Regions from separate parts of the Neobacillus sp. NRS-1170 genome, predicted to be linked through region 2. Evidence: riboswitches for the same ligand, from Rfam matches in the RefSeq annotation. Region 2 holds a riboswitch; each other region holds the start of a gene.
What was found. A riboswitch is a leader RNA that binds a small molecule or an ion and turns the genes downstream of it on or off. The one in region 2 is predicted to bind S-adenosylmethionine.
Positions count from the first base shown of each region.

Region 1: linked by a shared signal. The riboswitch ahead of ACIFOT_RS10895 (sugar ABC transporter substrate-binding protein) and the one ahead of ACIFOT_RS13710 (methionine biosynthesis PLP-dependent protein) in region 2 are both predicted to bind S-adenosylmethionine.
Region 3: linked by a shared signal. The riboswitch ahead of ACIFOT_RS27630 (LLM class flavin-dependent oxidoreductase) and the one ahead of ACIFOT_RS13710 (methionine biosynthesis PLP-dependent protein) in region 2 are both predicted to bind S-adenosylmethionine.

Region 1 is NZ_JBITPF010000025.1:147,469-158,169, reverse strand. It holds gene ACIFOT_RS10925 (DUF2306 domain-containing protein) at 204-863, opposite strand; gene ACIFOT_RS10920 (TetR/AcrR family transcriptional regulator) at 878-1,483, opposite strand; gene ACIFOT_RS10915 (hypothetical protein) at 1,643-1,873, opposite strand; gene ACIFOT_RS10910 (alpha/beta hydrolase) at 1,939-2,682, opposite strand; gene ACIFOT_RS10905 (ABC transporter permease) at 3,291-4,292, opposite strand; gene ACIFOT_RS10900 (sugar ABC transporter ATP-binding protein) at 4,294-5,778, opposite strand; gene ACIFOT_RS10895 (sugar ABC transporter substrate-binding protein) at 5,862-6,977, opposite strand; SAM riboswitch class I at 7,101-7,208, opposite strand; gene ACIFOT_RS10890 (MFS transporter) at 7,405-8,619, shown strand; partial or broken gene ACIFOT_RS10885 (ketopantoate reductase family protein) at 8,658-9,574, opposite strand; gene yfkAB (radical SAM/CxCxxxxC motif protein YfkAB) at 9,658-10,701, opposite strand, start outside.
Region 2 is NZ_JBITPF010000029.1:62,377-73,077, forward strand. It holds gene ACIFOT_RS13660 (YveK family protein) at 1-295, opposite strand, end outside; gene acpS (holo-ACP synthase) at 502-870, opposite strand; gene ACIFOT_RS13670 (3-oxoacyl-ACP synthase III family protein) at 902-1,966, opposite strand; gene ACIFOT_RS13675 (hypothetical protein) at 1,963-2,193, opposite strand; gene ACIFOT_RS13680 (amino acid adenylation domain-containing protein) at 2,292-3,842, opposite strand; gene ACIFOT_RS13685 (acyl carrier protein) at 4,032-4,265, opposite strand; gene ACIFOT_RS13690 (acetyltransferase) at 4,294-4,926, opposite strand; gene ACIFOT_RS13695 (aminotransferase class I/II-fold pyridoxal phosphate-dependent enzyme) at 4,942-6,063, opposite strand; gene ACIFOT_RS13700 (polysaccharide biosynthesis protein) at 6,307-8,130, opposite strand; gene ACIFOT_RS13705 (helix-turn-helix domain-containing protein) at 8,744-9,097, shown strand; SAM riboswitch class I at 9,185-9,300, shown strand; gene ACIFOT_RS13710 (methionine biosynthesis PLP-dependent protein) at 9,441-10,553, shown strand; gene metC (cystathionine beta-lyase) at 10,553-10,701, shown strand, end outside.
Region 3 is NZ_JBITPF010000076.1:76,191-86,891, forward strand. It holds gene ACIFOT_RS27610 (gamma-glutamylcyclotransferase family protein) at 1-327, opposite strand, end outside; gene ACIFOT_RS27615 (GNAT family N-acetyltransferase) at 343-828, opposite strand; gene ACIFOT_RS27620 (hypothetical protein) at 951-1,076, opposite strand; gene ACIFOT_RS27625 (ATP-grasp domain-containing protein) at 1,345-2,301, opposite strand; gene ACIFOT_RS27630 (LLM class flavin-dependent oxidoreductase) at 2,317-3,366, opposite strand; SAM riboswitch class I at 3,475-3,578, opposite strand; gene ACIFOT_RS27635 (dihydrofolate reductase family protein) at 3,742-4,269, opposite strand; gene ACIFOT_RS27640 (CBO0543 family protein) at 5,036-5,554, shown strand; gene ACIFOT_RS27645 (PaaI family thioesterase) at 5,593-6,048, opposite strand; gene ACIFOT_RS27650 (branched-chain amino acid transporter permease) at 6,081-6,413, opposite strand; gene azlC (azaleucine resistance protein AzlC) at 6,410-7,123, opposite strand; gene ACIFOT_RS27660 (PLP-dependent aminotransferase family protein) at 7,380-8,801, shown strand; gene ACIFOT_RS27665 (DMT family transporter) at 9,072-9,965, shown strand; gene ACIFOT_RS27670 (alpha/beta fold hydrolase) at 10,265-10,701, shown strand, end outside.

The DNA.
Region 1 (10,701 bases), on a different contig from region 2:
TGCGGAAAAGGTCCTTTTATTTGAGAATTTCCCCAGTTTATTTGCGAATTTATAGATTTTATTTGCGAAAACCCCGGTTTTATTTGCGAATCAAATTTTATCAGCGAATCTATAGGATTTATCAGCGAATTTAAGGAGTTTATCAGCGCATTTTAGGGTTTTATCAGCGAATCTAGCCTATTTATCAGCGAATCGGAAAATTCTTATCCCTTGATGATAAAGGGACTTGTTTTTATGTTACCTTTACGTATCCTTTTTAGATATCTTTCACTCAATGATAAATTAATGACGATCCCAACAATGACTGCAAGTGGAAAACTAATGGCAAATCCTAGATGGAGAATAAACATGAAGATTGGTACCACGAAACGGAAGGTGACAAAGACAAGTGTAATGGCATAACTGCGGATCATCCATTCTTGGTGGCTTTGAATCTTTCGTTCCCGTATTCTTTTAAGTCCCATGAACGTGGTCAAAAACCACACTGCATCAAGAATGAGAAACCCAATTGTACCACCAATCCCGCCTGTTGCATAAAACGCAAGGTAAATTCCCGCGGGAACACTTAGAAGAATAGATGTTGCATATATTTTTCCCAGAGTACGATGTATTTTTATTTTTTTCCGGCTTGCTTTTAATAACTGAAATGGCCCGAGAATTAGAGCAATCGATCCTGTTGTAATATGAAAGAAAAATAAGATTTTCCATGTATTATAATGGAAATTAGGATTTTCTAACTTTCCGGAAACAATTCCAGTCTTGCGCGGATCGTTCAAACCATACATCACTAAAATATATCCAATGAAACCAAAGACAACAAAATAACTTAACCAAACTTTCCAATTTATTTTGCGATTTGCCATCTGCCTCTTCCTCCTCACGTTAATCCCTTTATCATCGCATTGACCTGAAAATCTACAAATCCTTCTTTTTCATGCCATTGAAAGTCCGGAAAGGTTATTAAAAGACTTGTGATACCATGAAGTGACGCCCATAAAGATTGTGCAGCCATATGTGCATCGTGCTTCTTAAGCACTCCCTCATTCATTGCAGCCATTACCATTTCGGTTAGTAATACGAACCCTCTTACCCGGTCATCTTCTTCTGTCATTACCTTTTGAAGCTGATGCAGATTTTCGACGAAGATTAACCGGTAATATTCAGGATGCTTTAATCCAAAATCGATATAGGCATATAACGACGCTTTCAATCTTTCCCCAGCGTCACCAGAGTTACAATTAGTCACACCTTCTTTTAAGCATGTTAGAAAGATGGCATACCCGTGTTTTAATAAATGAATCAAAATTTCCTCTTTGTTGGCAAAATATTTATATATAGCTGTTGCCGAATAATCGATTTGCTGTGCGATTTTTCTCATCGAAACATTTTCATACCCGTCTTTTAGAAACAACTGGACCGCCGCTTCAATGATTTCGAGCCTCATCTCCTCAATTTCCCGTTTTCGTCTTTCTTTGGTGCCCATATTTACTTCACACTCCAAAACTTTATTAACGCAGTTATTTTTGTTAACACTGTTAACTTATATTACGGTGTTAATTATACAACTAATGGAAAATTTGTAAATACTTTTTTTGGTAAAAATAAAAAAGGACGAGTTTCATTCAACCCGTCGTGTACAGCACTACTCCCCAATATTGTTTTCAAACCATTCCTGAAGATCTTTCAAGGAACTAAAAGAAAAAATTTCTTCGCCGTTTTGACCGTTATCACTTCCAGTGTTACCTCTTAAAGTAATTTGTCCTTCATCACCTGAAATCAAGATAGCATAGGGATGGTTAACATTTATGTACCTTGCATCTAAATCATTATCAAGCCAGTTCTTACTTTGCAAAAATGCTTCGTAATGTTCCATTTAACTGCCTCCTTTCATTCATATTGTTCCAATAACATAAAAAAAGAAGACAACGAAATTGTCTTCTAAAGATTTTTTTCGATAAATTGTAGTGTTTTTTCGATTATGACCTGTTGATCATTATCAAGTGTAGCCACATGGTAGCTGTCTTTCATGTGATGAATTTCTTTTTCCTCAGAACTGATTTCATCAAAGATTATTTGCGAATTATTAGGAGGAACGACATGGTCCTCATTAGAAACAAATATTAATGAAGGGCAACTAATCTTATGTAGGTCAGCTCGAACTTGGTCCATAAAAGTTAAAATTTCCTTTACTGATTGAACTGGTGTTTTTTCGTACGCCAGCTCTTTCACTTCCGGCTTTTTAATATCTGAACCCACGCCATCTAAAAATCTAACCCCTTCTAACTGGCGGACAGGATTCATTTCAGGAATATCTACCGCTGCATTGATTGGGATAATCGCACGAATTTCCGGATGATTTTCAGCCATATAAAGAGTTAGCGTCCCTCCCATGGAAAGTCCCGTCACAAATAGGGTATCACACCGCTCTTTTAACCATTGGAAGCCCTCTTCAATCGAATCGATCCAATCCTGATAAGTGGTTTTTTCCATATCTTCATAATGTGTTCCATGTCCCCTCAGCCGTGGTCCGCAAACTGTGTAACCAGTTTTGGCGAAGGCATCACCGAGTGGCCGCATGCTTTGGGTCGACCCCGTAAAACCATGAGAGACTAAAATGCCAACATTATTCCCTTCAAAATAAAATGGCTCTGCGCCTTCTAAAACAGGATATTTTTCAGTCATTTTCCTTATCCCTCCAAACTTGTCATATTCAATATGTATTCGCTCTCATGGATAAAAAACCTGCCTGTACAAAAATTACTAATTGAGACTCTATAGAACTTTCTTAACCACCGTGGAGCTTCTTTATTAACCTTGATGGCCATTTGCGGACTGTCCTAATTACCGCCGAGCTCTTTTTTCCACCTTAACGGGCATTTGGAGACCTTCCTAATTACCGCTTCGCTTCTTTTTCCACCTTAATCGGCATTTAGAGACCTTCCTAATTACCGCTTCGCTTCTTTTTCCACCTTAATCGGCATTTGGAGACCTTCCTAATTACCGCTTCGCTTCTTTTTCACCTTAACGGGCATTTGGAGACCTTCCTAATTACCGCTTCGCTCCTTTTACCACCTTATTGGGCATTTGGAGATCTTCCTAATTACCGCACTTCTTTTTCTACCTAAACAGGCATTTGGAGACCTTCCTAATTACCGCTTCGCTTCTTTTTTCACCTTAATGGGCATTTGGGACTTCACTTTTTTATTACCTAAACTCCGTTTTACATAATTTTTGCACCAATAAAAGGCAAAAATCCTATCCATCAATATGGATAGGATCGCCATTATTATTTATTTCTGTTTATAATAGGTTATCGCTAAAGCAAACGCTAAAACGGCACCCTTGACAATGTCCATCGCATAATAAGGAACCGACATCATCACCAGACCGTTCTGTAAAATCCCAATAAGTACCGCACCTATAAACGTACCAAACGCATTTGGTTTTCCTGCCCCAAGGACTGAAAAACCAATAAATGCAGCTGCCACAGAATCCATTAAATAAGGTGCACCTGAATTAATTTCTGAAGTCATAACGCGTGATGCTAGAACAATGCCTCCAATGGATGCAAAAAGAGCAGAAAGTAAGTATGCTGCCACCTTATATTTATTTACTGGTATCCCAGAAAGTCTTGCTGCTTCTTTATTGCCGCCGATAACGTACATATAGCGGCCATGTTTTGTATAAGTCAAAAAGACATGCACCAAAATGACAGTCACTGCCATGATGATAATTATCCATGGTACCTCGCCAATTTTTGCAAAAAATGGACTGATGAGGCCGGCTGCCATGGAGCCATCCGGCATGACCATGTTTTGTGACACTGTTGCACCTTTTGTATAGGTTAGCGCTGTCCCTTGGATGATAAACATCGTAGCAAGCGTTAACAGCATATCAGGAATTCGAAGCTTGACAATCATAAATGAGTTGATGGCACCCACCAATAATGATGCCGCAATCGCTGAAATAACTGCAACCAAGGTGTTCTGCGAAAACCAAACAAACATGGAAATGACAATCGCGTTTGAAAGGGATGCAACAGATCCGACCGAAAGATCAAATCCATCTACAGATAATGATATAGTAATCCCAATGGCAATAATGGTCACAATCGATATGGAACGTAAAATATTGACGATATTGCTTCCTTGAATAAAGGTTGGATTCGCCAGAGAAAAAATAACAATAAGTGCGACAATTGTAATAATGGTCCCGTATTTATAAAAGATCTGAAAAAGTTCAATTGGCTTTTTCGCTGGGGTCTGTTTGCTTGTTGTTATTTTTGCTTCCATCTTATCTGCCCCCTGTTGAATAGAATAATAGTTCTTCTTCATTCGTTTCGTTTGTTTTCAATTCCTTAACTGACTTACCGTCATACAAAACATAGACTCGATCGGTTATTCCTATGATTTCAGAAAGCTCTGATGATGCATATATAATTCCTTTACCCTGCTTAGCTAAATCTGAAATTAAATTAAAGATATCCCTCTTTGCTCCAACGTCAACACCTTTTGTCGGCTCATCAAAAAGATATACATCGGCTTCAGCCACTAGCCATTTTCCAATCGCTACCTTTTGCTGATTACCGCCTGATAGGTTTTGAACCTTCGTCTCCTCCGATGGTGTTTTAATCCCAAGTGCACGAATCATTTGTTTGGCCGTCTCTTTTTCCTTTTTCCGGTCTAAAAAACTCAACGCTTTTGAAAACACTCCTAAATTGGCCGCCGACAAATTGGATTCTACCGATTCTAGAACGAGAATTCCTTCCTTTCGCCGCTCTTCAGGAACTAAAGCAAGCCCATTTTTAACAGCATCGTAAGGGCTCTTACTTTTTAACTTCTTACCATTGAGAATAATCTCTCCCTCAGAAATTTTCGCTGCTCCAAAAAGCGCCTTGCACAATTCCGTTTTTCCAGCTCCGACAAGCCCGGCGATTCCCACGATTTCTCCAGCTTTAACCTGAATATGTAGATTTCTAAGTTTCGCCTCGTCGGAAAGCCCTTTTACCTCTAGGACAGTATTCCCGAACGTTGCCCTTTTCTCTGGAAACTGCTCCTCCAGCTTTTGACCAAGCATTTGCTCGACCACTTTGCTCGGAGTGGTTTCTGAAATCTTCTCTTTTATCACAATTTCACCATTGCGCATCACAGTTATCTCATCACAAACTTCAAAGATTTCCGGCAGACGATGTGAGATAAAAATAATTCCTACATTTTGCTTTATTAAGTCCTTGACGATACGAAATAGTTCTGTTGTTTCGGTATGACTTAAGGGTGCAGTCGGTTCATCTAAAATGAGAAACTTACACTGCATAGAAATGGCCCTCGCGATTAACACCATTTGTTTTTCAGCCAGGGTCAAATCGCTTACTAGTTTTTTGGTGGAAAGATGAATATTCATATCTGCCAGTATTTTATTAGCTTGATTATGAATCTCCTTCCATTTCACCCATTGTTTTTTCCCCATGCTATGAACGGTGTCTAGCAGCATAATATTTTCTGCGACAGTTAAATTGGGAATCAAGGCTGTATCGACTTCTTGGTAAACGATTTGTATTCCCGCGTCCTGAGCATATTTAGGGGAACGGATTTTTAGGCTTTGTCCATCAAAGCTTATTTCGCCAGTATAGTGATCATACGCGCCTGAAAGAACTTTCATTAATGTCGATTTCCCCGCGCCATTTGCCCCTATCAGTGCCTGAATTTTTCCTGTTTCCGTGGAAAAATGGACCTGATTCAGTGCTTTTACACCGGGAAACTCTATTGAGATGTTTTTCATTTCTAAGGTTGTAGTCGTCAAAATGCCACCTCCTATTAAGCAAACACTCTCTTAATCTTGTGAAAAAGAGAGTGAAATGCCATTTATTTCTTATAGTGCTTCTTTAATGTTTTCATCCAATCTTCTTCAAAGGCAGTAGATTGGCCCCAGCCTGGAATGATGGTCGCAAGATTCACCATATTAACTGCCCCTTTAGAATTCTGAACGTTTTTCTGCGTCACAAGTGAAGCTTCTAAGTCGTAGGTTTTTGGCGTCTCTTCTCCCGCCAGTTTTTTCGCTAGTAATCTCATATCTACGGCACCAATCAGCTTAGGGTCAACGGCAGCTGTGTACTTCCATGCGCTGCCTTTTCTTTGAATTTCCTGAAGGTCAGCATTGGAAACATCAATTCCATAGATTTTTACTTCTTCCCGGCCTGCTTCCTTCAAAGCACGAGCTGCACCAATCGCAAATGCATCCCAAGTGGCAAAAATGGCATCCAATTTTCCTTTAGGGTATTTGTTCAGCATCGCTGCAACCGCATTTTGAGTTTGAACACTTGTGTCTGCTGCAGCTACACCGAAGCGCTCTACTTCTTTAATACCAGGGTTTTTCGTAAGAACATCCTGATAAACATTATTTCTTCTTACCATTGGCGGGAAGCCGTCCACCCAAAGGTAGGCAATATTGGCTTTTCCTTTTGTTTCTTTTACAAGCTGATCTAGAGCTAAGGTTGCTAATGCTTCATCGTCCTGTGAAGTTAGTGTCACTCCTTCAATTTCAGCAAGCTTTGGATTAGAGTCAAAAGCCACAACGCTTTTTCCTTTTTCAACGATCTTCTTCACATCATTTACAGTTGCATCATCGTCACCATGGGAAATGACAAATCCGTCATAATTCTGATCTAATGCTTGATTGATTGCATCATGGAATTTCGCTGTGTCCCCATTTGCAGTAAATACATCCACCTGAAAACCCAATGCTTGTCCTTCCTCTTTTGCACCCGCTAGAAATTGGGCAGTATGATCGTCACCGCCAATTTTACGGATGACCTTGATCTTAACCGGATCACCTTTGGCAAATCGCTCTGGAACCCCTTCTAATGACACATTTTTATTGCCGCTTGCTTGCTTTGTTTCTCCATTTGAGGCACAGCCAGTTAGCAGAAGTGTAGCGGCTAATGCTGAAACAAGTGTACTTTTAAATAACTTTCTCTTCATGATGTGAGCTCCCCTTTTTTTACGTAATTCTCGTTACTCCCATTGGAAAAGTTTGATTTTATAAAAAATAAAAAAACCTCTCCAGAAAAGAGAGGTTTCATCGCAAATAAACGGACTACTCCTCTCTTATCTCTCAAAACAATTCCTTGTTTTGCAGGATTTAGCACCAATTCCAATCGGAACGGTTGCTGGGCGTCATCGGGCCAGTCCCTCTGCCACTCTTGATAAGAGAACGTAAATGATTTAATTGATTTTAAGTATTAAACATACTTTAAACTCCTATTAACAAGTTGTCAATAGTATTTTGAATATTATTAATAAATTACTTTTTTTAAAATTACAACACCACCATTTCAATGATCAACTAATTTCGGTATTATAATATTTAGATAACCGAAATATTTTCAAGGAAGAAGTGTTATGAACAATGAACCAACAGGAAAGTGCTAAACGTAATTTAGTGATAATGTGGTTTGCTAACTTTTTTGTTGCTGGAAGTATGACGATGGTCATGCCCTTTATTTCACTTTATATTGAGACGTTTGGAAATTTTTCAGAGAAATATGTACAGCATTGGTCAGGGATAACGTTTGGAATTACGTTTGTATCTGCCTTCCTTTTCTCGCCAATCTGGGGGAAAATTGGCGACCGATATGGAAGAAAGAAAATTCTTATCATTTCAGGGATTGGAATGGCGGCATCCATTTTCCTAATCAGCTTCGTCCATTCCGTCTGGCATTTATTGCTGCTGCGCTTTTTCATGGGTTTCTTCTCGGGCTTTATCCCGATGTCCCAGGCATTTATTTCTACACAAACGCCGAAACAGATTGCCGGACGAGTCCTTGGCACATTGCAAACAGGCAGTATTACCGGTTCTTTACTTGGACCGATGCTCGGCGGAATATTAGCAGATTCGCTTGGTTATGCCACTACATTTAAGTGGACATCTATTTCCATTTTCATTTCGGCCATACTTGTTATTGCTGCAAAAGAATTTCGTGTTGAAATCAAACAGGGAGCAAAAGCTCATTATTCAAGCAAGGAAGTCTTTAAGCATATTTTCCGTAATCCGGTTTTATTAACAGTTCTTCTTATCTCTGCATTAGTTCAAATTGCCCACTTTAGCATTCAGCCAATATTGTCTTTATTTGTTAGTGATTTGCATGGAAAAACAAATGTTGCCTTTTATTCCGGAATTGCTTTTTCTGCAGCTGGACTTGGGAATCTATGGATGTCTCGAAAATGGGGCAAGATTGCTGACAAATACGGTTATATCAAAATACTTGTCATCCTCTTATTCTTAGCAGGAATTGTATACTTACCAGGTGCAGCTGTTACGAGCCTTTGGCAGCTTGTTATTATCCGTTTCGCCCTCGGCATCACGATTGGTGGAATTATTCCGGTTAGAATTGCATATATCCGCCAGGAAGCACCGATTGCGATGCAAGGTGAGGTACTGGGCTATAACAATAGTTTAAGATTTCTCGGCAATATAATCGGTCCAATGCTGGGCGGCTTCCTATCCGGTTACTTTGGATTTTCATCAGTGTTTATCAGCACAAGTGCATTACTAATTATCAGCGGCGCTATCTTACTCGTATCTATGCAGCGTAATCCAAAGCTTATAAAACATACCGCCTAAAAACTTCAAAAGAGAAGTCCCACAAATGGGACTTTTCTTTATTTCATCTGTTGTTCATAAACTTGTAAATTAGCATATACGGTTTCTAAAACTGGAACAGAAATCTGTTCTTTCCGCGCTATCTCCAGTAAATAGCCGTGCAAATGGTCTGCTTCAACAGGCAATGATTTTTCCATATCCCTTTGCATCGAGGATTTCATCGAATAGCCAAGACCATTAATTTGATTCATTAATTGTGTTTCAATAGCGTTTGGAAGAGGTGCCTCGATACGGTTCATTACAGAAACAATCTCTTTTAATAACTGAGTTATTGTTGCTCGTCCGCTTGCTTGCTCTAGAATAGGTCCAATTGGTGCTCTCAATAAAGTGGTAATACCTGACATCGTCGAAATAAATAAATACTTATTCCACAAATCTTTATTGATGTTTTCACTTAAGCGGTAGGCAATCTTCGAACCACTAAAGGCATCTTCCATTTTTAATACTCGCTCAGACCGTTCCCCTGTCCGTTCTCCAAATACTAAATCGTGTTTTTCACTTGTTTGAATGATCCTGCCATTTTTATCAAGAGTAGTTTCTATAAAGCAAAGGCCGCCGATAACGCGTTCTTCCCCGAACATTTCCACCAATTTAGCAATATGTAAAATACCATTTAACAAAGGAAGAATGATCGTTTCCTTGCCAACATACTGTGTTATGCTCTCCATGGCCCCTTCTAAGTGATAGGCTTTAGTTGAAAGTAAAATGACATCAAAAGAACCTGAATCCTCACCAGCAATAATTGTTTTAGAATTAAGAGTCACGTTTCCATGGACACTCTCAATGACAAGCCCTGTTTCTTCCAATGCTTTTTTCTACCTTCACGAACTAAAAAGGTAACATCTTCGCCCTTTTCTTGTAACCGTCCGCCAAAATAACCGCCAACCGCACCTGCCCCAACCACTAAAAATCTCATGAGAATACTCCCTTCATCGATATCTACAAATCTAGTATAAGGGAAATTTTTTTTACTTAAAATAAATAAGCAGGAAATTCCTGCTATATTTCTAAATTGGTTTTCAGTTTTGTAAAATCCATTTTCTGATAATAACTATTTTTGACCAAGATATTGGGGCCGAGGCATGAAACGGCCGGGCAATGGCAATTCAATTCCTTCGCAATATTCGAAGCTTGCCATGTGTGATACGCATCTATCAATTTTGTGTTTTGAATATTGCCTAACGCTGGAGTATCACCAAAATCCGTAACAATAATATCACCGCTAAAAATATTGACGTTCAAGCGTGAGCGGCCGTCAGGGTCATTTCTAACTGTCACATTTTTACTATTATATAAACGTTTTAAGAGATTTAAATCCTCCTGTTTACTGCTGCAAGCATAGAACGGAAGTGTTCCAAACAGCATCCAAACCTCTTCATTTCTAATATCGAGCAGTTGATGGATGGCACCTCTGATCTCATCGAGGGTAAGGGTTTCAAGATTGCTGGCGAAATCACTTGGATACATTGGATGTACTTCATGGCGCTGACAAAGCATTTCCTCAACGATTTGGCGGTGGATTTTTTCCAAATGCGGCAGTGTCCGTTTATTTAACATCGTTTCTGCAGACACCATAACTCCTGCTTTCACAAGCTCGCGGCTATTTTCTATCATTCTCATAAAATATTTTTCCCGCTGATTGTAATCAGGCTGCTTTTCCATTCTCGCGAAGCCGCCCTCAGCAAAATCATCCACCGTGCCCCAGTTATGGGAGATATGTAAGACATCTAAATAGGGGATGATTAATTCATAGCGAGCCAAATCGACGGTTAAATTTGAATTTATCTGGGTCCGTACCCCACGTTCGCGGGCATATTTTAAAATCGGTGCGACATAATTTTTCACGGATGATAATGACAGCATTGGTTCCCCACCTGTGATACTTAAAGAGCGAAGGGTTGGAATTTCATCTAACCTTTTTAAGATTAGCTCCAAAGGTAAGGCATCCGGATCCTTCGTCTGCAGCGTATATCCGACAGCGCAATGTTCACAGCGCATATTACAAAGGGTTGTCGTGGTGAATTCAATATTTGTAAGCTGTGG
Region 2 (10,701 bases):
GATTTTGTGGAAGGTTAAGCTTATTGATGACTTTTTCCAGAATAACCGGACTTTTCATAATATCGCTATACGTATTAATTAAATTTACATTACTCTGCATTAGAGTAAGATCAGGCTGTTTGTCTGCAGTTTTTTGATTAACTAGAATTTGCGTGGATACCTGATAAACAGGTTTCAATACTAAATAAGAAACAGCACCGCTTATTAATGCGGCCGCCAATGTTAAGAGCACAATAAACTTCCAGCGCTTTTTCAAGGTCTTGAATATATCCATTAAACTCACTGTACTATCCATAATGTCCTCCAATTTATTTGTTTCAAAACAGACCATAATAGAACCAGCCAATGTACAGAATTTCATTTATGTTCCGTTTTTGGTTTTTTCCATTTAATAAAAAAGAAAAGAAGTTAAGAAAGCTTAGCTCCCTGGCAGCATTTTTACTCATTAATGTGTACAGTAAAAAAATTGAAAAATGATTTATCTATAGCGTTAAGTTAAATTTATAACAGCACCACAACGGCAACAGCCGTTGTTTTATTATGGGAAATTGAAATTTTATATTCTTGAATATTCATTTTTTTTGAATATTCAAGAGATCTATTGTGAAGTATCAGAAAAGGCATTCCATTTTCATTATTTAAAATTTCAATATCACTTGGTTGAATAAATTCATTAAATCCGCTTCCGAGTGCCTTTACCGTAGCTTCTTTTGCTGCAAATTTACCAGCTAGACTTTCTATTTTCCTTTTTGCTCCAAGCTTATTTGCAACATCTAACTCATTTTTAGTGAAAATATTCAATAGAGATTTTTCATAATCAAGAAGCTTAGAAATTCTATTTGTTTCAATAATATCAATGCCTATATACATAGAAAATTTCCCCAATCCAATTTATGCAAATCTAATATTCAATGATATTGCAGAAGTCTAAATTCCCTAGTTCGATCATCATTGAACTCCATGTCAACCCTGCCCCAAAACCAGCTAGACAAATCTTGTATGACCTATCTTGCAGCTGCTCCCCAAGATTGAATGTAATGGTTGTCGGAATTGTCACACTACTTGAGTTTCCGAAATTAGTAACAATATCATTTGGCATTTTCTCATAGGGAATTTCCATACTATCCGCTAACTTTTTAAGCATGAACTTATTAGGTTGATGAAACATAAAAAAATCGACATCGGCCTTGTTAACTTTACTTATATCTAATAAATCACTTACCATTGGTGGAACTTCTGTTTGAACAAAATTAAATACACTTGTTCCATCCATTATTAAGTCATCCTTACTCCTAAGGTTTCCATCACCTGTGTCTTCCAATTCACTAGTTTCCTGTGTAGAAGGCATCCTTAATCCTCCAGCTGGAATAATTAAAGAATTGGCTTTGCTTCCGTCCATCTTAATGTTGCAGTATATCGGAACGTTTTGATCTCCTCTTTCAACAATCGTCACAGAAGCTGCATCACCTACGAGCGGATAACTATTGCGGTCCTTTGATGACGTCTTTCTGCTTAATACATCGGCATTTAATAACACTACTTTATTAATGGAGTCTTGTTCTAAAAGCATAAAAGCCTGAATCAAGCCCAATAAATATCCGGCACAACCTTGATTAATGTCCATACAAATCATGTCTTGTTTAAGATCAAGCCTCCCTTGGATAATGTTACTGGTAGGAGGTATGAAATGATCGGGAGTCTGTGTTACTAGTATTAAAGCGTCTATGTCGTCTTTCTTTAAAAGATTTGATTCAATTAAATGTTCCAAGCCAAAAACGCATAAATCTGAAACACATGTCTCTTCGTCTACGATTCGATGCTTATTAAACCCCATAATTTTTTTCAATCTTAAGGATTTTTCAATAGGAAAGTTATAATTGGCAGCTTCATCATCGAACTTTACTTCATTTTTGGGGAGAACTGTCAATACGCCTGTTATTTTTTTATTTTGAAATGTTAGGTTCATAAAGTACCACCACTCTTTAATATAAGTTTTTTGATAGATTCGATATCTTCAAAATTCTCAGGAACTATATCAGTTCCATTTATTGATATGTGAAAAGATTCATCCAGCATTGAAACAAGCGTAATGATATCCAGTGAATCTAGGAACCCATTTTGAATAAAGTTGCTTGAATTTTGAAAGTTAAATTCAGGTCTTATCTCTTCTAACATTCTTAAAACCTTTTCCATGTTAATCTCCTTTTATAAATAAGAAACCAATGTTTCCCATAAAATATGTCTTATTACATTCAGACACTTTGACAAAGTAATCATTAACTGCTTTTAGATTACCTTTGTTCAATAGGAAATCCTTTGTTCATGTAAATCTCTTTCAATAAAACCCGATCAATTTTTCCATTTGGATTTAAGGGCAAATGATCTAATTGGATGATGGTGGTTGGTATCATATATTTAGGTACCAAATTCATCAATTGTCTTCTAATATCAGAAACAGCTAAATTATTTTCTGATTCATATACTAAAACAATTCCCTTTTTTTCATGATCATATAGAACACATGCATTAAAAATGGAGTCCAGGCTTATAGCTGCCATTTCTATTTCCCCAAGTTCAATCCTGTAACCCATATGTTTAATTTGTGTATCTTTTCTACCAACATATATGATTTCTTCAAATTCATTTATATAGACTAAATCACCGGTTTTATAAATTTTTTCCTGATAGTTGCTGTTTAAGGGGTTTTGGATAAAGCTTGCATTCGTTTTTGCCGGATCATTCCAGTAGCCCAAAGCTAAAGAACTACCTTTTACACATAACTCACCAATTTCATTAACCCCAGCCTCTTTGTTATCATCATTTATAATAATGATATTACTGTTACGGCACGGCTTGCCTATTGGTAATGGATCATTATCATCAAAGTCGCGATCAACTATATAATATGTGCAATCAACAGTAATTTCAGTGGGGCCATATAAATTAGCAAATAGGGCACTAGGTAAATTTCTTCTCCAATAATTAAGCTGCTTAGTAGGCATTACTTCTCCGGCAAATAGAATTTTGGTTAAGCCGAAATTCGACATTTGACTTAAAATATCAAAATTTGCTATATTTATTAAGATAGAAGGAACCCAAAATATGAAGTTAATATTTAGTTCGTTAATGTAATCCATTAATTTTATAGGAAATGCAAAGTACTGTTCCGGAATGATTACTAAAGTACAACCGGCAGCCATAGAAAGATAAATATCCAGAGTTGAGTTATCAAAGTAAAAAGGTGCCTGATTACCAATAATCGTTTTGTCGTCTATATTAAAAGTTTTCTTTGCCCATTCAATATAATCGATAACACCTCTATGTGAAATGACAACCCCTTTTGGAACTCCCGTTGACCCAGAGGTATAAATTGTGTAAATCGGATCTGTATCGATCATATTAAATGAAATATGCTCTTCAAAAGACAGTGCAAAATTATCCGGTTCTTCATCTATATCCTCAACTTGTACAAGTAGATGTTCAGCTACACCATATGAAAGTAAAATACTTCTATAATGTTTATTTGTAACTATTATTGATGGATTAAGATTAGTTAATATTGCATTTATTCTTGTTTCAGGGGATTTCACATCCATAGGTACATAAAAGTTCCCGCTGTTGAGCGTACCCATAAAGGAAACAATGGCATCCAATCCTTTTGGCAAAAAAATTGCAATTGGTAGATTACGACTTTTTGTTTTTGTTTGTATAATAAATCCTAACCATTTTGATTTTATTTCTAATTCATGAAACGTGATACTTCTTTCCCCATCAATGATTGCTGGCTTATTAGGATATTTTATTGCCGTCTCTTTTAAATATTCTAGTGCATTGATTTTCAAATTATATTTCTCCTCTTAAAAATTATTCTTTTTCTTTGCGAATAATCCTAAACCCTTAAAGAAGCCAAAACAATTTATCTCTGATATCAAAAGCCAATTTGCACCTTTTGAAAGTGTACTTATGGGGCGAAATAATACCAAAATTTTGGTGAAGAGAAATAAAAATATAATTAATGGTACATGTTCGTTTTAAACTTTTAAACCGTCTTCCACTAAATCAATTATGTCTCCAACTTTTTGACAGTTTCTAAGGGATTCTGGGTCTATACTTTTTTCAAACTCCTCTTTAATAAGTGAAAAAATCTCCAATCTGCCCAAGGAATCCCAGCCATCCAATTCATCTAAAACAGTATCAATTGTTAATACATTTTCCTCCTCATATAAAGCTTCAGCGATTTTTTGAATAAATTCCTCTATTTTCATTTTGATCTCCCTTTCTAAATTTAAATTCTTAAATAACCTTAACCGCTGGATTGCCAAATACTGTTGTATTTTCTTTTACCTTACGTGTTACTACACTTCCTGCACCTACTATTGCATTGTTTTGAATATGAATACTTGGCAAAACGGCTGCACTTCCGCCAAGAAAAACAGAGTCTTCTATACTAACGTTTCCCATTACATTACAATGGTCACAAATAGTGCAGCCACTGCCTACTTTTGCATCATGTCCTATAATTGAGAAGCTCATTAATGTAACAAAATCACCAATAGTACTGTTGTTAGAAACAATTGAATAAGGAGCTAATATAACACCTGTCCCTAAAACAGCATTTTCTGCAACTACTGCTGTAGGATGAATTAAATTTGTAAATTTAGCACCTTTTTGTAAAAGTTGATTACAAATACGAAGTTTATCCTTTGGGTTCCCAATCGCACATACTAAATAATCCTCTTTTTGAGGTTCAAATTCCTCAATTGAGGATACGACCTTATTATCAATACTTAATCCATTAAGAGCATCTGGGTTATCATCAATGAAAGCTATTTCCTCCCATAAGATATTCTCTTTTTGAATTTGCTCAGCCCAAAATAATACTTCGTTACCAAAACCTCCGGCACCAACGATCAATAATCTTTTCATACTTAAGATTTCTCCTTACAAAAAGTTTATTTGTTTTACTCTTTTTTTGATACAGTTAATCACTCTCATTTGTTCTTCAATTGTCATACTAGAACCGGATGGTAAACATATTCCCGTTTTAAAAAGCTTTTCGGAAACACTCTCATTCTTGTAATGCGGAAAGTACTTGCAATTACTGAATAGCGGCTGCATGTGGAGCGGCTTCCAAACATGTCTAGCCTCAATATTCTCCGAATCTAATGACGATAGTAATTCTTCGTTGGAAACACCGAGTCTATTTGCATCTATGGTTAATGCAGTTAACCACCGAGTCGAAAAAGTTCCGTCCAATTCCGGCATAAACGAAACTCCGGGAAGTTGGGCTAATTCATTTTGATAAGTTTCAAAGATTTTCCTTCTGGCATCGACTCTTTCTCCTAATACCTCTAACTGACTTCTGCCGATTCCAGCCAAAATATTGCTCATGCGATAGTTATACCCGATTTCACTATGCTGATAATGCAGAGCAGGATCCTTCGATTGAGTGGCTAAAAACCGAGCTTTACCAATTGCTTCAGAATTATTAGAAATAAGCATGCCTCCGCCCGATGTTGTAATAATTTTATTGCCATTAAACGAATAAATACCAAATTCTCCGAATGTACCGCTAACTTTACCTTTATATTTGGCACCAAGGGATTCTGCAGCATCCTCTATTATGGGAACACTGTATTGCTGACAAATGGAAACAAGCTCATCCACTTTGGCAGATTGTCCATAAAGATTTACGATGATGACGGCTTTTGGCAGTTTACCGGAAGCAACAGCATTCACAAATGCATCCTTCAGTGCTGATGGAGACATATTCCAGGTGGTCGGTTCTGAGTCAATAAATACTGGCTCTGCCCCCTGATATAAGATTGGATTGGCGGACGCTACAAAAGTAAGACTTGAGCAAAATACGGTATCTCCTTTTTGGACATCCAATAAAGAAAGTGCCAAATGAATCGCAGCGGTTCCTGAACTAACAGAAACAGCACTCTTGACACCAGTAAAACTGGCTATTCCCATTTCGAAAGCATCGACATTTGGACCTAGAGGTGCAACCCAGTTTGATGCGAATGCATCATTAATATATTTCTGTTCTCTTCCGCTCATATGGGGCGGGGAAAGAAAAATTCTCCTTTGCTTTGTTTTAACTACCAAATTATATGCCCCCAATCATCTTGCATTTCATACTTTTATTCCGGGTTCTTCCAGGAAGAAATAAATTCACATGAAAAAAATAATTCTAGTTAATTATCATTCCAGCTATCTGGGAATCTTCTAGAAATTTTTGCTCATCAATATACCCATCAGGATTATTTAATTGCCATCTCCAGGAATCAGTACATATGATTGTTATACCGAAATAGAAATTTGTGACTTACCCTCTTTTTGATTGGCAAGTTGAATAAGCCTTTCCTTAATTTCCTCTTTCTCAAGGCCTGAGAAGATAGTAAGAAATTCTTCTATTTCTTGTATATATAGTTTTGAGCTTTTGCCAATATAAATTTTCGAATAGATTTGTTTATTATGAACTTCATCGTTATTTAACAACTCCTCAAAAAGCTTCTCACCCGCACGTACCCCCGTATATTCAATTCCGATTTCTTCAACAGAATTTCCGGATAATTTAATTAGATTTCGTGCAAGGTCGACAATTTTTACTGGCTCTCCCATATCTAAAACAAATATTTCCCCTCCCTCAGCAAAAGCTCCTGCCTGAATCACAAGCCTTGAGGCTTCTGGGATCGTCATGAAATAACGAATCATTTCTGGATGCGTAACGGTAACCGGTCCGCCTTTTTCAATCTGCCTTTTGAATAAGGGAATGACGCTGCCTCTGCTCCCAAGCACATTGCCAAACCGAACTGCAACGAATTTCGTCTTACTTCCCTTACCAACGGACTGCACGACCATTTCAGCCAATCTTTTTGTTGCGCCCATTACACTTGTTGGATTGACTGCTTTGTCCGTTGAGATCATGACAAAGGTTTTGACGCCATTCCAGCTTGAAGCATTTGCAACATTCATTGTTCCAATAACATTATTTTTTACAGCTTCTTCAGGATTACGTTCCATCAAAGGTACATGTTTATGGGCCGCTGCATGGTAAACTACATCCGGTTGATGAGTACGCATCACCAAGTCTATTTTTTCTGCATCCTGGATATCAGCTATTTCAGTAATAAATTCAATGGATAAATCAGTATATACTTCCTTCAATTCCATCTCTATCTTATAAATACTGTTTTCACCATGTCCTAATAGAATCAACTTTTTGGGCCTGAACTGTACAATTTGGCGGCAAATTTCTGATCCTATTGAGCCTCCCGCCCCCGTCACCAACACTGTCTTATCTGTAAGGTAATATGAAATCTTTTCAATATCCAAATCGATAGGATCTCTGCCTAATAGATCCTCTACTTGAACATCACGGAACTGACTAACTGAAACCTTCCCCGTGACTATATCTTCAAGCATAGGGAGGATTTGCGTTTTAGCAGGTGTTTTAGCACATTCCTGAAAAATAATATTTAACTCTTTTCTGCCTAATGAAGGAATTGCAATAACAATATTATCAATGCGAAGTTCTTTAACAACCTGAACAATAGAGTTCACTCCACCGACAACAGGTATTCCTAAAATATCTAATTGCTGTTTGTAAAGATCATCATCAATAAACCCAACAGGAAAGAGATCCGCCCCTTGATTTTTAATGAGCTGCCGGGCCACCATTGTCCCTGCTGAACCCGCGCCAACAATTAAAGTCCGTTTTTTATTATGGTTATTATTAATAAGCGAATCACGGTACAGTCTCCAAAAAAAACGGGATCCACCAATTAAAAAAATATGAAGAAACCATGTGTTTACTAGTAGACGAAACTGTATTTCAAGAGTGAAAAACTTCTGAAGTAAAGCTGCCACAATAATAGATACAGTTACCACCTTAAATATAATTAGCAATTCTCCTATACTTGCATACTCCCAAGCTTTTTTATACAGTTTAAAATATAGCGAGAATAGATGATGGCTAACTAGGATAGTTACAGAAGTGACAATAATTGGAAAAGTAATGACATGTACAGTTGCATCTACCAAGAATCTGCTGAAAAAAATTGCGGTTAAGACAATACAGGAATCGACTAAAAAAAATAGAGACACTCTTTGGCGATAAGTCATACTTTCTCCCCTTTGAATAGAGTAATTAAAATTAAAGATTTTGATTATCCGTCTTCTTAAAGCAGGGATAATCAAAATCTTTAATCATTAATAATGGGCATCTAACCCACCCTCACATCACACTCCCGACGACAAAGCGCGTCTAAGGTATTTTGCAACCCACAGCATGACCGAGTGCCTTCATTGATAATGGTAAGAAGACATCACCTATTATTAATAGAACAACTTGTTTTTAATATAGAACAACGCGAATAAAAAAATTTTTACCTTTACCCTTTAATTTTTTGTCTCAAACTAAAAGTTAATTCTTTATAAAGAACATTATAATCTCTTTATAAAAAAAAGCAAATTAAAAAAAAATTGAAATTCGCTCATTTATCCATAATAAACAGCATATATCTATCAATTTTTTTCATTTTCTCATAAATATGTTCTTTAAACAGAACATATTATATAGTATACTATTTTTACCAATTAGTGATTAGTTGAATAATATTTTTCGTTTGAACGAACATATTAAACCTCTGTGCTTTGATAAATTTATCTTGAGAAACCTGCTAGATTCATAACATTTATACTGCATATAAAATACTATGGTAATGAGGAGAAACTTATGATTGGAGAGCGTATAAAGAAATTAAGAGAAGAAAAAAGATTTTCGATTACAGAACTGGCAGAGTTAGCAAATGTCTCTAAGTCTTATTTAAGCTATATTGAGCGTAATCTTAATAAAAACCCCTCTATTCATTTTTTAATGAAGCTGGCAAAGCCTTTAGATGTTTCCATGGAGTTTTTACTAACTGGAATGGATCAGTCTGCAAATCCTTCGAGTTCAAATGGGAAGGAACTACTGGACGAGGAGTGGCAATTAATTATTGAAAAAGCCATTAAAGATGGCATGAATAAAGATGATTTTAAAGAATATATAAACTTTATTAAATTTAAAAACTGGGAAAAAAGCAGATGAAAGCGCTTTAATCATTTAAATGGTTAAAAAACCAATTGACACAACATCCTTATTGTAGTAAATTTTATAAATAATCTAAATATTAATTTCTTATCAAGAGAGGTTGAGGGAATGGCCCTGCGACACCTCAGCAACCTTCAGTGGCTTGTCCATTGAAAAGGTGCTAAGTCCTGCAAATTATTTGCTAATTTGCGAGATAAGAAGAATGACAAAGTGATCGTCTAACAAAAGTCTTCTTCTTATAGAAGGCTTTTTTCTTTTTTTAACAGCCTTTAGCACCACAATGAATTAAAGTTCAAATTATATGATACTTATATTTTTTATAAAACAAGGAGTGTGCATTATGTACAAAATTGATACGAAATTAGCCCAAATTGGAAATCGAAGTGAGACTGCAACTGGAACCGTTAACCCGCCTGTTTATTTTTCAACTGCCTTTCGCCACGAGGGGATTGGGCAATCAACTGGTTTTGATTATATCAGAACCGGAAATCCAACACGCCAGCTTCTTGAAAAGACAATCGCTGATTTAGAAGGCGGTGTTCAAGGGTTTGCCTGCAGCTCTGGGATGGCCGCTATATTAACGATTCTTGCCTTATTTGAATCCGGTGATGAATGGCTTGTAAGCGAGGATTTATACGGTGGAACCTATCGTCTATTAGAAAAAGGCTACAAAAAATGGGGTTTGAACAGTCAATATGTCAATACGTGTTGTCCGGAAGAGATCGAAAAGAAAATTACTCCGCATACAAAGGCTATTTTCCTTGAGACTCCAACCAATCCGCTTATGCAGGAATCCGATATTGCTGAGGTATCCAAGATTGCCAAAAAGCACGGGATTCTCCTGATTGTTGACAATACCTTCTATACTCCTCTATTGCAGCAGCCGATTGCACTTGGCGCAGATATCGTTATCCACAGTGCAACGAAATATTTAGGCGGACACAATGATGTGCTTGCCGGACTTGTTGTCGCAAAAGGCAAAGAGCTTTGTGAAGCCTTGGCCTTCCATCATAATGGTGCGGGTGCTGTCTTAAGTCCATTTGATTCCTGGTTATTAATGCGCGGAATGAAGACTTTATCGCTTCGGATGAAACAGCATGAGAAGAATGCAAAGGCTGTGGTTGAATATCTTTCTAATCATGAAGGGGTAACAGATGTCCTCTATCCAGGAAGAGGCGGAATGGTTTCCTTCCGTGTTAAAGACGAATCGTGGGTTAATCCATTTTTACAAAATTTAAAACTGATTAGTTTTGCTGAAAGCTTAGGCGGCACAGAAAGCTTTATTACTTATCCAGCCACGCAAACCCATGCGGATATTCCAGAAGAAATTAGAATTCAGTCCGGTGTATGTAATCGTTTATTGCGTTTCTCGGTGGGAATTGAAGATGCAGAGGATATCATATTTGATCTTGAACAGGCATTAGCCAAAGTTAACGAAGGAGTGATTGTGTAATGGAATCTGAAGAATATTGTTTTGAAACGAAGCTTCTTCATAACCGGCATAAATTTGATCCCGCTACAGGAGCAGTAAGTGTACCGATTCAACATGCTTCCACCTTCCATCAATCTGATATCGACAGTTTCGGAAAATATGATTATGC
Region 3 (10,701 bases), on a different contig from region 2:
TTCAGGAAGAACATAAACAAAAGCCTGATAGTCTGTAATTTCGGTATGTACTGATTGAACAACTCTATCGTAATAATTGTCTTTCCCCGGACCATAGTATTCTTCGAGAAGGTCCAGGTCCTGAAGTTCATCATCATTAACCTGATATAGCTCCCCATATACCCGGTGGCAGCTGGACTGAACTAAATAGGGATATCCACTCCCAGAATCCAATAGGGTACCGTGTGTCCAACAATTATCTGCCAGACATTCAGCATTTTTAAGGAGATGGTGATTCCGTTCATACCTTCTTAACGTGCCATAAACAAATACCAAATGCTTCTCCAACCTCAGCCCTCTCTTCTAACAAAAAAGATTTGATTTCTCCATTATAACTGTTTTAACTTCAAAGCCATTTGGATTTTTAACTATTTCCTCTTTGGTAATAACATAACCAATAGATTCATAAAAACGAACATTATGGGATAAACCCGCCCTTACCTTACATTCTGCCTTATTTTTTCCTTGTTTAGTTGCATAGTTTTCAAGCCACTTTAACATTGACTTCGCAATGCCCTTCCTTCTTGCAAATGGCGGAACCGATACCCTTGAAAAATATATCGAATCGTCTTGTAACCTATATCTTAAAGAACCCACAGGGACCTCGTCTAAAAAACATAAAATGAAACTCTCAGAACCATTTTGAAATGACTTTCTAAGAATATCAATCGGTTCATTAACTGCACTAGAAGGAACATCAAGATAGCGATACTCTTCAAAGGCTTCCTTCATCAGTTGATGGGCAATAACAATTTCATCTTCATTTCCTATTCTAATTTCAATACCCATAATTAACGATTTCCCCCCTAGTAAACTTTAACTCTTCCATCCTGTAAATGAGTTCAAGGAAAAACAATGGAACCGGATAATAGGGACAGACTGACTGTCCCCATTAGCTTCCATTTTATTGGTTACTTGTTTTGGCTTTTTTGTGCTTTTAATGCTTTCTTTGCAAGCCCGCTTTCTCCAGCAAACTCTACATCCGCTTTTGGCATAGCATCATTATTTTTAAATTGCTTATTCTTATTTTTCGCCATTTTTTACCCCCCTTTAATTTTGTTTTTACCTTGGATGCCCGATATTGGGATCCACGATTTTAGTTTGCTTTCTTTTTGGGTTGCTATGCTTAATGATGACTTAGTAAATCAGCTGTGCAAGTCTAAAATATTACGAAAAACCTTCGGCGTAAGACGAAGGTTCAAGAAACTTGTTTATACTGTTTTTCAGTTATCATGTTAAAAGGAATTGGCACTGTTTTTTTTAAATCCATAGTACGTCCCATAAATTTTTCGTTACTTCACTATATTAAGCCGTTGCTGTTGTTAGGTATTTTTCTTCTAATGTCTTCTTTAAGAATAAAGCGACTTCGAGCATTCCGTATTTTCCAGCTTTTGCTTCTGCATCAGAATTATAGTTCGTGTTTGTATTAATATCGTAAGTAAAAATTTCACCTTCACCATTTTTGATGAACTCGATTCCAGCAACTTGAATATTATTACCAACTAGAACCTTTTTATATTTTTCTAAAATATCGTCCGCAAACCCTTCAATGATTTGGAACTTTGGTTTCTCTTCTACCTCTTCTCCTACCGGGCAGAATAAATCGCCAATTTGGCATGCGTCTGCTGGGCAAAGTTCAAATCCTTCTGAAGTATCAACCTTTACAGCATAAACAAAGTTTCCTCCTACAAACTCACAGCGGGTTATGTAGCTTTCAGGAGATTGAATGTATTCTTGAATAAGGGTAATGCCATCGACCGGTTCTTCGAAATTTGGTCCCTCTACATAAGCTTTTAAAGCTTCTACACTATGGAATAATTGAACACCTAAGCCTTTACCGGCACGATTATGCTTCGTAATAAAGGGCTGTCCTGCAAATGCTTCGGCTGATTTTATAATGTTTTGTTTTCCAACCGCTGCAATCGTTTTTGGAGTCTTAACACCATACTTATTTAACTCTAAATATTGTAAAACCTTACTAACTTCTAGCTTTAGAGCGCTCGTTCCATTTAACACCGTACGTCCATGTGCTTCAAGCCAAGCTAATACTTGCCCAGAAAATTCAGCTGCAAAACGATGATCACGTGTATGAGAAGATGCACTCATACGGCTATAGAAGATTCCTTCTGGCGGCTCTTTTGATAAATCTAGCGCTCCTTCGTCTAAATGCCATTCTTCATAAGGAACACCAAGTTCCTCTAACCTTTTTGTTAAATGGACTGTCCACTCACTATTTTCATGTATCACATATACCTTGCTCATCTATAAGTCCCCTCACTAATTCTTTATTAAACTACGTTTTTGTTCAACTAATGGCATAACTTGCTTTGCAAAGCGTTCCATTTCCTCTAGCTGAGGTGAAAATTGTAATAACAATAGGTTTAAGCCAGCTTCTTCATATTGTATAATTCGATCTGCAATTTGCTCAGGTGTTCCAACTAAGTTCGGCCGCAGGCCGCGATTGGATACAGAGTAATCTTGTAATTGGATTTGTTGCTCTAAGTGTGATTTAGTGGTGAAATCCTTAAAGCCAGCATATCCGCTAGTGTCTTTCACAGTCGTGATTTTTTCAAGCTCAGCCAGAGCCTCTTCTTCTGTATCTCGGCAAATAACATAAGCAGCCATTCCGAAAGAACTAAAAGGCTTATTGCCAGTTTGTTCACGGCGTGCCTTCATATCGGCTATTTTTCGATCAATCTCTTCAACTGTTCCACCGTGCATAACATAAGCATCACATTTTTCTGCAATGGTTTGCTTGCCTTTTTCACTTTCACCGCCTGCATAAAGAATCGGATTTGGTCTTTGAACAGGTTTCGGTGCAAGCTTGGTTTCCTTTAAATCGTAAAATTGACCAGAATAATTGAAGGTTTTTTCTGTCCATAAACCTTTTAGTACATCAATAAACTCTTCGGTACGAGCATAACGCTCATCATGTTCTGTAAAAATACCTCCATATTGACGTGCTTCTTCTGCCCACCAAGCTGAAACAACGTTAAGAGTAAAACGGCCGTTACTGATTTGATCAATATTAGCTGCCATTTTTGCTGCTACAGCAGGATTATGAAAACCTGGGCGTATCGCGGTCATTATTTCAATTTTTTCCGTCACCGCCGCAAGTGCTGCTGCTGTAGACCAAGCTTCAAGAGAATCATACTCCGGTCCTTTAATATCATTTAAATATAATTCAGCTATTAAAGTAGTCGAGTATCCCCACTTTTCAGCCGATTGGATGACTTTTTTAGTATACTCAAAGGTTGGAGGCATATTTTCAACTTCCACATTTCGTAACCAGCCTCCAAAAATCGGTAACCAAAAACCAAATTTCATATGTATTCTCTCCTCTACTATTCTAATTCTCTAGTTTTCCTATTATTTAAGTAGGATTTATTTATAAATTAAAAACTCTCCTCCTAAGAAGAGAGTTTTATTACTCTCTTCTCATCTTTCAAGCGATGTGCTTGATGGAATTGGCACAGTATTCATAAGAACCTGCTGCCGAGGCTTCAAAGGGCCAGTCCCTCCACCTCTCTGGATAAGAAGAAAAATGTACATTCAATTTTTAATTAACTAATGTGATAATAGTTTAAATTCTTCGAATTGTCAATAAAATATTTCTAAACCCGAAATGTACAACTTTTAAACACGGTCTATATGAAAAGATAAAAAAACTCCCCCTACTAATAAAGGGAAAGTTGATGAAAATTATTTTTTTATATAATGAAGCATAGCAAGCTGGCCTAATTTTTCTACTTTGGTTAAGGTGTATTTTTGAGTGATATCATCTCCGTTATATAGGGAAATTCCCTTCCCTAAAATAATAGGTGCAATGGCCAGTTGGATTTCATCAATTAAATTTTCTTTGAAAAATTCACGAGCTAAATTTCCTCCACCAATTAACCATATATCTTTACCAGGCTTTTGTTTTATATTATTAATGAAAGTTTTGATATCTTCATCAATAAATGATGCATATTCATCTGAGCCACTTACAGATTTAGAAAACACATAATTTTTATAATCGCTATAAGGATAATCGATATCAAATCCACGTACGACATCATAAGTTCCTTTTCCCATTACAACAGTGTCAATTCTTTCAAGGAGTGAATTGTAGCCAGAATCTCCTTCTACTTCAGTTGATTCTAACCATTCTAATGTACCATCCTCATTTGCAATATAGCCATCAATTGAAGTACCAATGTACAAAATAATGTTTCGCTGTTTTTTCATGTATTATCTCCATTCCTTTGTTTCAGATGAAACATAAGTATCCTTTTATTCGATAATACTTGTCATTATATAAAAAGGATGAAATCATGCAAAAGTGTAAAGACTTTTAGGTATCAGAATGTAAATTAATAAGTTATGTAACTGATGCAACATTACACAGATTGTTGAAAATGGTATTGATATATATAAAAAAGAAAAACATAAAAATTAGAACAACTACCCATGTGAATGGAGGATTAAATATACTTCTCCTAATTTCATCGCTCATAATATTTTACACAATCGCAATCCTTATACCTAAACGTATATCATGGCTGCAAATCTGGTCTACTACGTTATTTTCCCTTGTGCTTGAGAATTTTTCAAATATGATATTAGATTTGAAATTAAACCTGTTCGGCTATATCGGACCAGGTAATCAATGGACTGGATTTCTTCCCATTTTCCTATACCCACCTGTAAATACGATCTATTTAAATTACTTTCCATTCAAAAAAACAAAATTTTACAAGTGGGGGTACATAATTGGCTGGACAGCTTTTTGTCTTGTATATGAAGTTGCTGCACTAAGATCTGGATTTTTTTACTATACAAAATGGAAACTGTGGCACTCGGCTTTGAGCTATCCGGTATTACTTCTAATGCTGCTTGGAAATTATAAATTGACTGAATGGCTGCACCGGCATGCTACCAAATTTTAAGAATGGCTTTACCTACTACGCCAGCCTATTAGAACAAATCTTCAGAAATTTAGTTGGTGGTTATTATGTTCACTATTATAATTGGCTTTATTTCAATTTTATGTGCTTGGAAGTGGGGGGATTGGAAAAACTATAGATTTTATTTACCTACTATCCAGTTTTTCATTATGGGTGACATGCTTTACAACTTGTTTACTTGGAATTATCACTTATGGTCATACCCGCATCCACCCAATTTATTACCCAATCATTTGCTCACTAACCTATTCATAATGTTCGCGATTTATCCAAGCACAATGCTTATCTTTTTATACCGTTTTCCTAATGAAAATTTACTCAAGCGACTGTTCTATATATTCATATGGATTGTGTTATGGTTAAGTTTTGAATTAGTTATGGTTTTAAATGGTTTATGTGTTTATAGTCACGGTTGGACTTACGGCTGTTCGATAGTCTTTGCATGTATTATGGTACCGATATTGATACTACACCATAAACGTCCTATGTGGGCGTATTTGGTGTCAGTCCCAATTACAGTGTTTCTGCTTTTATGGTTCCATGTTCCTGTTTTAAATGATAAATAAACTTATTACATAAGCCGGAGGAACGGTTTTATTAATACTCAAACTTGCTCATCAAGATCGATAAAATAATGGTCCTTACGATAGGACACTGCTTCCATGGTTGCTATTAGATTTTTTTCATGATAAATATCGATTCGATAGAATCCGGTACGATAGTTTCGTTTAATCTCAGTTGCACAGGCCACTATCTTGTCTCCAGGTTTAGCTGCTTCAATAAACTTGATGGTGGTAGAGAGTCCTACCGAGGTTTTTCCATACGCATTACAGGCTACCGAAAATGCATGGTCGGCTAAAGCATAAATAACTGCTCCGTGTACTGTTCCATATGCATTTACCATATGACTTTGCACATCTAGCATTGCTTCTGCAAAACCTGACTCAAATTTTGTTAACTGAATGCCTAAAGACTGAGCAAACGGATCGTTTTTAACTTGCTTATAAATTTGTTCGTAGTGTTGTTCATAAATTTGATACTCATCAATTTTATTCTTCACAATTACCCACCCCTTGAATTTTTTGCATTGGATTAAAAAATCATTTGAACCAAAATCATGTAAATAATTGTTCCCCCTGCTATTGAAAGAAGCATCTGTTTCTTCCATATGTGAAGCAGAGCAACTACCGCTACTCCAATAAATTCAGGAATACCATGGCTTCTAGATAGTAAACTTACATCCTTAAAACAATAAATGACCAAAAGCCCGATGACCGCCGATGGCAGCACTTTTCCGAGATACTGTACATAATTCGGTGTGGGTTTACCTGATGGGAAAACGATGAATGGAAGAAACCTTGTAAGCATTGTCCCTAAAACAACCATGGTAACCATAATAATCTGCTGAATTACATTCATCGTCATATCGCCTTAGCCTCAACTTTCTCCAATGACTTTCTAGACAGGGTAAGGAGCCCTAAAATTGCTATCATAGCAGGGATAAGAAAAGAATTTCCTCCAAAAATAATTAGACAGACAATTGAAGCTCCCAGACCTACGAGTGAACTTATATGTTTTTCTTCCTTCATCCATTGTTCAATAAAGATAACCACAAAAAGAGAAGTCATGACAAAATCGAGCCCTTCTGTATTGAACTTGATAAAAGAACCAAAAATGCCTCCAAGAGTTGCACCCAATACCCAATAGAAATGATTAAGCAGGGTAACAAAGAACATAACCCAGCCTTTATCGACATTCATCGGAACATTAATCGTATTATTGATCGCAAAAGATTCGTCGCAAAGTCCAAAAATCATATACCACTTTTTCTTCCCCACTCCACCATACTTATTAAGCATTGAAATGCCATAAAACAAATGTCGTGCATTCACCATCAAAGTTAGAAAAAGAGCATTAATCGGATTGAATGCTCCAATTAAAAAATTTGCTGCAACAAACTCCATTGAACCTGCAAAAATTGTGAAACTCATCAAAATTGGATAAATTGCACTGAAACCCAATGAATTCATATAGATTCCATAAGCAATTCCTAAGAAAACAAATCCTGCTAAAATGGGGACTGTGTACGGAAAAGCTACACGGAATGCAATCCATAATTGATTTCTTTTTTTCATCCTAATTCACATCCTAGATGTCTAAATTTTCTTTAATTTAACATACAAATTCCATACAAAAAACAAGATAATTGTATGTATTACAATTATCTTAATAAAGAAAAAATCCCCTCATTTTATAAAAATGGGGGCACAGATAGATGTTTTCTCTTTAAATAAAGCAAAGTCGGTTTAAAACACCGTTCTAACAATTCAACATTAGAATTCCATACAAAAAATGATATGATTGTATGGAATATGATATTAGAGGTGTAGTATGCCGGTAAATTCATTTGAAAATTATCCAATGTCTTGGAAACCTGATAAGAAAGCCTTAAAACGTCCTTATTATAAATCTCTTGCATCATTACTTGAACAGGATATAATAAATGGCTATTTAGCACCCGGGACAAAGTTACCTCCGCAACGAGAGTTAGCAGATTTTCTAGACATAAATTTCACCACTATTACCCGTGCCTACAAAATATGTGAGGTAAAGGGATTAATTTATGCCGTTACGGGAAGTGGAACCTTCGTAGCTCCTAATGCCGCCCGTTCCATAACCATTTCCAAGGATAAAACGGCCAACCTCATTGAGCTTGGATTTGTGGCATCTTTTGAGCAAACCAATGCTATTGTAAAAGACATTATCCCAAATGTTGTGGAGAAAAAATATTTGGAACAGCTACTGAATTACAACGATCCAACTGGCATTCCACATCAAAAAACGGCTGCTCTAAACTGGATGGAATCTTTTGGTATTCACACTGACCAAGAGCACACAGCCATTGTTTCTGGTACCCAAAATGCGTTAGCTATTGCCTTGACTGCTTTGTTTGAGCCTGGTAATAGAATTGCAACCGATATTTACACTTTTTCGAATTTTATCGATTTGGCAAAAATGTATCATATTCAATTAGTCCCCATTCTTGGAGACCAGTTTGGTATGCTACCAGGCGAACTAGAGAAGCAGTGCTGCCAAATAAATATTCATGGGATTTTCCTGATGCCCTCTTGCAGTAATCCTACCACAGTTAGGATTACAGAGTTTCGAAAGCAAGAATTAGCTGAGGTCATCCGTAAGCATCGATTAATTTTGATAGAGGATGATATACATGCGTTTCTGACGGCTGGTATTCTTTCCGATTACCAGCAGCCAATGTTCAATATACTTCCAGAACAGACGGTATATATTTGTGGTACCTCTAAGTCCATTTGTTCAGGATTAAGAGTCGCCTATATGGTCTATGGGGATGCCTTACGTGAGAAAATTTTGCGGGCAATTTTTAACATCAATGTGAAAACTTCTTCTTTAGATGCAGAGGTGATCACAGAACTCATTTTGACAGGGAAAGCTCATGAAATTATTACTGAAAAGAAACAGCTGGCACAGTCTGTGAATGATATTTATTCGGAATATTTTCCTTTAGAAAAGAATGTTGGACATCCACTTAGTTTTTATCGTTGGCTTCCAATTCAGGGGCATAACGATGCGTTCCATTTGGAAACGGAATTGAAGAGTTACGGTATTCGAGTTTTTCATTCTGATCGTTTTTTGAGCGGACAGACCACCGTTGAAAAGTATTTACGTATTGCCCTTTCTTCTACAAACTCTTTAGATGAGTTAAAAATGGGATTAAAAATATTAAAACAGTATCTCACAAAAAATGAATCCTCAGTTTATAGCAGAAATTTATAACAAATTATGGCAGATAGAACTATAACTCTTGCATTAAGTTAGTTCACTAAACAATTATTTAGTATAATTGATAATATCAATATGTTAATGGAAATAGGGGGATTATTATGCCATTTTCAAATACAAATTCATACAATTGGAAGCCATTTTCAACTTCACCGCCACCATCGTTTACTCCAGATGTTGAAACCGAACTGTATATGCTTATATTAAAAACAGATTAAGAATCTGCGAAATATAAGCTGTTTCGCAGATTCGAAGGAGTAAACGATGAAATCTAACATTCAGTTTATATTATCAATGATTATTTTCGGTACAATTGGTTTAGTTGTAAGATACATTGATTTATCTTCGAGTGAAACAGCTTTACTAAGTAGTTCAATCGGATGCTTATTTTTAATGTTCGTATTTTTTGTGATGAAAAAATCCATTCCGTGGAAATTAGTGAAAGCCAATGCTTCCGTCTTATTTCTTTCTGGTATTGCATTAGGAGGGAATTGGATTTTCCTGTACCGATCCTACGAATATACAACAGTCACTAATGCAACATTAGCCTATTACTTTGCACCTGTGTTTGTCATGATTCTCTCACCAATTATCCTTAAAGAACAATTACCTATCAAAAAGATTGTTTGTATTGGTGTCGCGATAATAGGTATGTTATTGATTGTTGGAAATGGCATAAGTGCATCTGGAAAAAGTGATCTACTTGGGATCTTTTTTGGGTTAGTTGCAGCTGCATTTTACGCTGCATTACTGTTATTGAATAAATTTATCCAAAACATAGCCAAGTTAGAGATTACAATCATCCAACTTGGAACAACTGCTTTACTTCTCTTGCCCTATGTGCTTTTTACGGAAGGATTCGGTATCTTGGAAGTTTCAGGATCATCCATTCCCTTTATCATACTGTTAGGGATTGTTAACACTGGTATTGGATTTTGGTTATTTTTCTCTGGTATGCAAAAGTTAAAGGGACAAAGTATTGCTATGCTAAGCTATGTAGATCCATTTGTAGCAATACTGATTTCAGGGGTAATCTTACAAGAACAAATGACTATTATTCAAATGTTTGGCGGGGCATTGCTTTTAGGTTCCACATTTGTTAGCGAAAATCAATCAATAAAATTTTCAAAACCATTAATGAAAAAACCAGCTAAATAACGTAATTGTAATAAAAAATGACAGGGTGTAATTTATTTCGTTAGATTTCATACCTGTCATTTTTTATCTTCTTTATTTTATAATCAAATTTCCCCTACTCCGCTAGTCTTATTTTTTAAGATGTAAATCGTACCTTTATCAAATCCTTTATATAGGTAACAGCCTCAAATTGCTAATTGTGGTTACCTACACATCTATTTCTTCATTTACCAATCCGATACAATAGTTTATTTTTGTATGATTCAACAAAAATGCCAAATAATAAATGAGTGCATGGTTTAATTAATTGAGGTGATATTATGCCAATCCTCGAAGTTGATGAAAGCAGCCTTTATTACTCTGTTAAAGGAAATGGGATCCCTATCATTTTTATTCATCCGCCTGTTCTCACTTCCACAAACTTCATATATCAGATAGAAGAACTATCCAGGTATTTCCAGGTCATTACCTTTGATATACGGGGACATGGAAGGAGTCCTTTTTCAATCAAACCCGTTACTTATCCACTCATCGTAGAGGATATAAAAAAACTAATGAACCATTTGGGCATTAAACAAGCATTTTTATGTGGCTATTCAACAGGAGCATCTATCCTATTGGAATTTTTGTTATCAACATTAACAGGGCATATTTTAGGTGGAATCATTATTAGTGGAATGTCTGAAGTTAGTGACTGGCGTCTAAAAAACAGAATCCTTCTTGCTAAAAACCTTTTAAAGATCGGGGCATTGCCCGC